2 regions of the Sphingomonas sp. 3-13AW genome follow, and region 1 is predicted to be linked to the other one. Evidence: riboswitches for the same ligand, from Rfam matches in the RefSeq annotation. Region 1 holds a riboswitch; the other holds the start of a gene.

Region 1 (3,402 bases):
TCGCGCACGACCCCGCCCTTACCGACCTCTGCACGTCCTGCCTCGAACTGCGGCTTCACCAGCGCGAGCAGCCGGGCGCCCGCCCGCGCAAAGCCGAGCGGCACGTCCAGCACCTTGGACAGCGCGATGAAGCTGGCGTCACACACGATCAGGTCGACCGGCTCGGGGATGTGGTCAGGCGTGAGCAGCCGGGCGCTGGTCTGTTCATGGACGATCACCCGCGGATCCTGCCGCAGCTTCCAGGCGAGCTGGTTGGTGCCACTGTCCACCGCATAGACCCGGGCAGCGCCGCGCGTCAGCAGCACGTCGGTAAAGCCTCCGGTCGAGGAACCGACGTCGATCGCCACCGAACCCTCGACCGTCCAGCCGAAATGGTCGAGGCCGTGCGCCAGTTTGATGCCGCCGCGCGAAACCCAGGGATGGTCGCGTCCGCGGACATCCAGCGCGGCATCGTCCGCCACCTGCTGTCCCGGCTTCTCGATCTTGCGGTCCCCGATGAACACCAGGCCGGCCATCACCAGCGCCTGCGCGCGGGTACGGCTTTCAGCGAGGCCACGGTCGACAAGCAGCTGGTCGGCACGGATCTTTGGCATCGCCGGCGCATGGACCGGAATGCCCACGGCAGCAAGCCGGTCAGCAGGCGACGACGTTCACCGCCAGCCCACCCAGGCTCGTCTCCTTATATTCGGATCGCATGTGGTCACCGGTCTGGCGCATCGTCTCGATCACGGCGTCCAGCGGGACGATATGGCTGCCGTCGCCGTGCAGGGCCAGGTGGGCAGCGTTGACAGCCTTTACCGCGCCCATCGTGTTGCGCTCGATGCAGGGCACCTGCACCAGCCCGCCGATCGGGTCGCAGGTGAGGCCAAGATTATGCTCCATGCCGATCTCGGCGGCATTCTCGATCTGCTGGTTCGTGCCGCCGAGCACCGCCGCCAGCCCTGCCGCCGCCATCGAACAGGCGACGCCGACTTCGCCCTGGCACCCCATTTCGGCCGCCGAGATGGAGGCGCGCTTCTTGTAGAGAAAGCCGATCCCCGCCGCGGTCGCGAGCAGCGTGCGGGATCCCTCCAGCGTCGCCCCTTCCACGAACTCTTCATAATAGCGCAGCACCGCCGGGATCACCCCGGCCGCCCCGTTGGTGGGAGCGGTCACGACGCGGCCGCCGGCCGCATTCTCCTCGTTCACGGCCAGCGCCCACAGGCTGATCCACTCCATCACCGACGCAGGCGCGGCGCGATCGCTGCGCGCGGAAAGCGTGGCATGCAGCGCCTTCGCCCGGCGGCGCACGTTTAGGCCGCCTGGCAGGATGCCTTCGGTCGCGCAGCCGCGGTCGATCGACGCGATCATCGCCGCGCGCACCGCATCCAGGAACGCGTCGGTCTCCGCCTCGCTGCGCCACGCGCACTCGTTGCGGCGGACGATCTCGCCGATCGAGAGGCCCGTCTCCTCGCCGACCTCGAGGAGTTCGGCGCCCGAAGCAAAAGGGTGTGCGACGATGGCATTGGCGATCTTCAGGGTGCCGCCCTCTTCCAGCACGACACCCCCGCCGATCGAGAAATAGGTGCGGGTGAACTCGCGACCTTCGCCGTCCCAGGCCGTGAAGCGCACCGCATTGGGGTGGCCGGGCAGGAATTCATGCGAAAAGACGATGTCGTCCGGGCGAAACGGCACCGACAGGCGCCCTCCCAGCAGCAGCTGCTGGTCCTCGCGTACTCCTTGCAGGATCCCCGTAATCGCTTCGGGATCGATCGTGTCGGGAAGATGGCCCGCCAGTCCCAGCACCACCGCGCTGTCCGTGGCATGGCCGCGCCCCGTCAACGAGAGCGAGCCGAACAATTCGCAGCGGACCCCGACCGGGTCCAGCGCCTCCAGCGCCGCCTCTGCAAAGGCGTGGGCCGCCCGCATCGGGCCGACGGTGTGGGAACTCGACGGGCCGATGCCGATCGTGAACAATTCGGTGACACTGATGGCGCGGCGCACATCGGTACGGGGGTCGAGTAGGGTCGCGTCGGGCATGATGAACTCCCCGCCTTCCGGCGGTTCCATGCCCCTTCTGTCCTTCCTGCCTGAGATTGTTATCCCGTCGGCGGACGCGCGCGCGCCACTCTCCAGATGTTGATGACGACCGGTCCTTCTGCCTGAAAGTTTCCGGGGCGGTTGCTCCTTCGGCGCCGGGCTGGAAGTCCGGTCTCTCCCATGTCGTCCCTGCAAGCTTCCGGCCGCAGCCCCCGGGTGTCAAGCGGGATCGGCTTTACTTCACCACGATCGGGATGCCGGCGACGGTCATGTGGACGCGGTCCACCGCGGCCGCGACCCGCTGGTTGATGGTGCCCGCCAGGTCGCGAAACTGCCGCGCCAGCGCATTGTCGGGCACGATGCCCAGCCCGACTTCGTTGGCGACCAGCAGCACGCGCGCACGTGCCACGCCGATCGCCGCGAGCAGCGCCGCCAGATGCGCCTCGGCATCCTCCTCGCCCAGCAACAGGTTGGACGCCCACAGCGTCAGGCAGTCCACCAGAAGCACCGTGTTGTCGCCGTCCCCCTCGCGGATCGCATCCGCAAGGTCGATCGGCGCCTCCAGTGTAGTCCAGCGGTTGTCGCGATCGGCCTGATGCCGCCGGATACGGTCCGTCATCTCGGCGTCGAACGCCTGCCCTGTCGCGACGAACACCAGCCGCTCGCTTCCCGCCTCCGCCAGCTCTTGCGCATAGCGGCTCTTGCCGGATCTGGCGCCGCCCAGCACCAGCATCGTGCGGTCGGATACGGTCGTCATCGCGTTGCCCCTTGCCTGTTGCGCCGGCAATGCTGATGGAGGCCCGCACCCCCCAAGTCGAGGCTTCGCGTTGCGCGCATTCAAGTTCCACGGCGGTTGCCTCGAAGAGGCGGCACAATGCTTTCCGGAAGCGCCGCGGCCGTGGCTCGATCTCTCGACCGGGATCAACCCCCTCCCCTGGCAGGCCCCAGAGCTTCCTGCCTACGACCTGCGCGCCCTGCCCTCGGCGGCATCCACCGCAGCGCTCGAGGCCGCGGCGGCGGCCGCGATCGGCGCAGAGCGGCTGGCGATCACCGCCCTTCCCGGCACTGAACTGGGCCTCCGCCTCCTCGCCGGCATCGGCCTGCCCGCACCCTATCATTATGTCGCGCCCGGCTACCGCACCCATACAGAGGCCTTGCCCGGCCCGAACCCGGTTGCGCCAGATGCGCTGGATACAGTGACCGAAGGCACGCTGCTGCTCGCCAACCCGAACAATCCGGACGGGCGCCTCTTGGCACCGGAAGCGCTGCTATCTCTAGCGCGGAGCCTATCCTCCGCGAATGGCGTGCTGGTCGTGGACGAAGCCTTCGCCGACGCCACCCCCGGGGTGAGCGTGGTCCCCCACCTCTCGCCCGACGATCGCG
Region 2 (3,402 bases), on a different contig from region 1:
CGCCCGCGGGTCGTGTCGACGAGATAGTTCGAATTCTCGACCCCTTCGGCGATCCCCTTGGCCGAAACCAGGGCCCCCACGTCATAGCGGGCTAGGAAGGCGCTAAGCGCCTCCGCCGAAACCTGCGTGTAGACGGCCATGAGCTCAGGCGGCGGCTTCGAGGCCGCGGGGCAGCTTGAAGGTCAGGGTCTCGCGCGTCATCTCGACCTCGCGCTCGCGAATGTCGAAACGCTCGGCAAGCCGGCCGACGACTTCGCGCACCAGCATCTCGGGCGCGGAGGCGCCGGCAGTGAGCCCCAGCGTGCGGACACCTTCGAGCCACGCGAAATCGACTTCGGCGCCGCGCTGGATCAGGTGCGCGGGCGTGCCTTCACGCTCGGCGACTTCGACCAGGCGCAGCGAGTTGGACGAGTTCGGCGCGCCGATCACCAGGACAAGGTCGCACGAGGAGGCGATCGCCTTCACGGCCGCCTGGCGGTTGGAGGTCGCGTAGCAGATGTCGTCCGCCTTGGGCGCGACGATGGCCGGGAAGCGGCGCTGGAGCGTCGCCATGATATCGGCGGTGTCGTCGACCGACAGGGTGGTTTGCGTGAGGAACGCGAGGTTGGCCGGGTCGATCGGCATGATCGCCTCGGCATCCTCGACCGTCTCGATCAGCGTCATCTGACCCTGCGGCACTTGGCCGAAGGTGCCGATCACTTCCGGGTGGCCGGCGTGGCCGACGAACAGGATGTGATGACCGGTGGTCACCAGCCGTTCCGCCTGACGGTGCACCTTCGAGACAAGCGGGCAGGTGGCGTCGAGATATTCGAGACCGCGGTCCTCTGCCTCGGCAGGGACGGACTTGGGCACGCCATGGGCGGAAAACACCACCGGCACCCCGGGGGGAACTTCCTCCAGCTCCTCGACGAACACTGCGCCCTTCGCGCGCAGGCTGTCGACGACGAACTTGTTGTGCACGATTTCGTGGCGGACATAGACGGGCGCGCCGTGCTTTTCGATCGCGAGCTCGACGATGCGGATCGCACGGTCGACGCCGGCACAGAAGCCGCGGGGGGCCGCGATCAGCAGATCGAGGACAGGCTTGGCGGTTGCCGCCAGGACAGGGTCGGTCATCACTCCCGGGCATCTACGCGATTGCTTGCGCGCTTGAAAGGCGCTTCCTATGCTGGCGACGGTCCGGGTCGGCGCTTGAGCGGCGGCCCGTTCGTCGTGAAAGGTGTACCTCCCTGTGATCGTCCGAACGCTCGCTGTTTCCGCTGTCGCGCTCCTCGCCCTCGCGGGGTGCAGCCGTAAAGGCGAGATCGACGTGACCCGTGGCGTCGGCATCACGACCGTGCGCTCCGCCTGCCCGGCAACGGGCATTCCCGCCGGAACTGGCGACATCACGCTGTTCGACCCCGCCGGCAGCCAGCTGGCGAGCGCAATCGACGTGACCGCCACGATTACCAACGTGCGCGCCACCTGCAACGAGTCGGGCGACGACATCGTCTCAACCGTAACCTTCGACATCCTGGCGCGCCGCACCCGTACCGACGGTGCCCGGCAGGTCCAGCTTCCGTACTTCCTGACGGTCGTTCGCGGCGGAACGCAGGTGGTGGCAAAGCGCATCAACCAGGCGACGCTGGACTTCGCACCGGGCGAGGCCCGCGCGCAGGCGCAGGGCAGCGCGACCGCCGTGGTCCAGCGCTCCGCAGCGACGCTGCCGGCGGACATTCGCGAGCAGATCGTGCGGCCGCGCAAGGCGGGCGCGCAGGATGCGGCAGTCGACCCGCTGTCGACCCCGGAAGTGCGCCAGGCGGTGCTCAACGCCTCGTTCGAGGCGCTGGTCGGCTTCCAGCTGACGCGGGACCAGCTGCGCTACAACGTCACGCGCTGATTTAGACGGGGCCGTGCGTGGCCGATTGACTCGGCCACGCGTGCAAGCCACAGCAAGTACGTCGATGGTCGGGAACGGCCATGAGCACGCGCGGGAGAGCGCCGCAGGCCTTCGAGGCCGCATGCGGCCGCCGAAGGAGCAACCGCCCCGGAATCTCTCAGGCAAACGGGACCGCGCGCGTCAACGACACTCTGGAAAGCGCGTCGGCATGACTGGCGCCACCGAAGGGGTAAGCACGGCAACCGCGTGCGAAAGCTCTCAGGTTCCGTGACAGAGGGGGCGGCGATGCAGCGGGGAGGCCCGCGTCTTCGTCGTGCCCGACCTGCCGGAGACTGCGCAATGAGCGACCTCGTACCCAATCACGACGCGCACTCGGACGATGCCGAGGTGCTGCCGCCTTCCCTGCTACCGCTCGACGCGTGGCATCGTGCCCACGGCGGCCGGATGGTGCCGTTCGCCGGCTATGAGATGCCGGTGCAGTACGAGGGCATCATGGCGGAGCATCTTTGGACTCGCCAGCACGCCGGCCTCTTCGATGTCAGCCACATGGGCCAGCTCCTTTTCACCGGTGAAGGCGTGACCCAGGCGCTTGAGGCATTGCTGCCGGGCGACCTGCAGGTGCTCGCGCCCAACCGTATGCGCTATTCGTTGCTGCTCGCGGAGAACGGCGGCATCCTCGACGACCTGATGGTAACGCGCTTGCCGGAATCGCATCCGTTCGGCGAGGCGGGTGAGCCGGCTCCGGCGGGCGAAGCCTTTTACATGGTCGTGAACGGCGCCACCAAATACGAGGACCTAGGCCATCTGCGCGAGGCGCTGGCCGACTCGATCACCATCAACCATCTGGAAGACCGCGCGCTGCTGGCGCTGCAAGGACCGGAAGCGGTCGCGACGCTCACGCGCCTCATCCCGGGCGTGGATGCGCTGCGCTTCATGACGGCCGGTGCGTTCGAATGGCAGGGCCACGCCTTGTGGATCAGCCGCTCCGGCTACACCGGCGAGGACGGCTGCGAGATTTCGCTGCCGGCCGAGGCTGCCGAGGCGTTCGCCGATGCGCTGACTGCCGAGCCGGGCGTCAAGCCGATCGGCCTGGGTGCGCGCGACTCGCTGCGCCTGGAGGCGGGGCTGCCGCTGTACGGCCACGACCTGGACGAAGAGACCACGCCCGTGACCGCCGACCTGGGCTTCGCGCTTTCGAAGCGCCGCCGCGAGGAGGGGGGCTTCCCCGGTGCCGAGCGCATCCTGGCAGAGCGGGCCGAGGGGCCGAAGATGAAGCGCGTCGGCCTGCGGGTCGATGGACGCCAGCCGGTGCGCGAGGGTGCGACCGTGGTCGACGGATCCGGCAAGGCGATCGGCCGTGTGACCTCCGGCGGCTTCGCCCCGAGCGTCGGTGCGCCGATCGCCATGGCCTATGTGCCGGCCGCGCTTGCGGTGCCCGGCACCGATGTCACCCTGTCCCAGCGCGGCAAGGCGCACAGCGCCGAAGTCGTGCCCATGCCGTTCATTGCCCACAACTACGTCCG

What was found. A riboswitch is a leader RNA that binds a small molecule or an ion and turns the genes downstream of it on or off. The one in region 1 is predicted to bind glycine.
Region 2: another riboswitch for glycine. It lies ahead of gcvT (glycine cleavage system aminomethyltransferase GcvT); the one in region 1 lies ahead of QP045_RS19705 (L-serine ammonia-lyase).

The regions. Positions count from the first base shown of each region.
Region 1 covers NZ_JASNVZ010000031.1:30,518-33,919, reverse strand. Annotated here, with positions in the region: gene QP045_RS19710 (TlyA family RNA methyltransferase) at 1-593, opposite strand, end outside; gene QP045_RS19705 (L-serine ammonia-lyase) at 634-2,019, opposite strand; glycine riboswitch at 2,121-2,210, opposite strand; gene cobU (bifunctional adenosylcobinamide kinase/adenosylcobinamide-phosphate guanylyltransferase) at 2,255-2,776, opposite strand; gene QP045_RS19695 (aminotransferase class I/II-fold pyridoxal phosphate-dependent enzyme) at 2,847-3,402, shown strand, end outside.
Region 2 covers NZ_JASNVZ010000010.1:132,096-135,497, forward strand. Annotated here, with positions in the region: gene thrB (homoserine kinase) at 1-140, opposite strand, end outside; gene ispH (4-hydroxy-3-methylbut-2-enyl diphosphate reductase) at 145-1,116, opposite strand; gene QP045_RS12585 (hypothetical protein) at 1,232-1,879, shown strand; glycine riboswitch at 1,961-2,063, shown strand; gene gcvT (glycine cleavage system aminomethyltransferase GcvT) at 2,219-3,402, shown strand, end outside.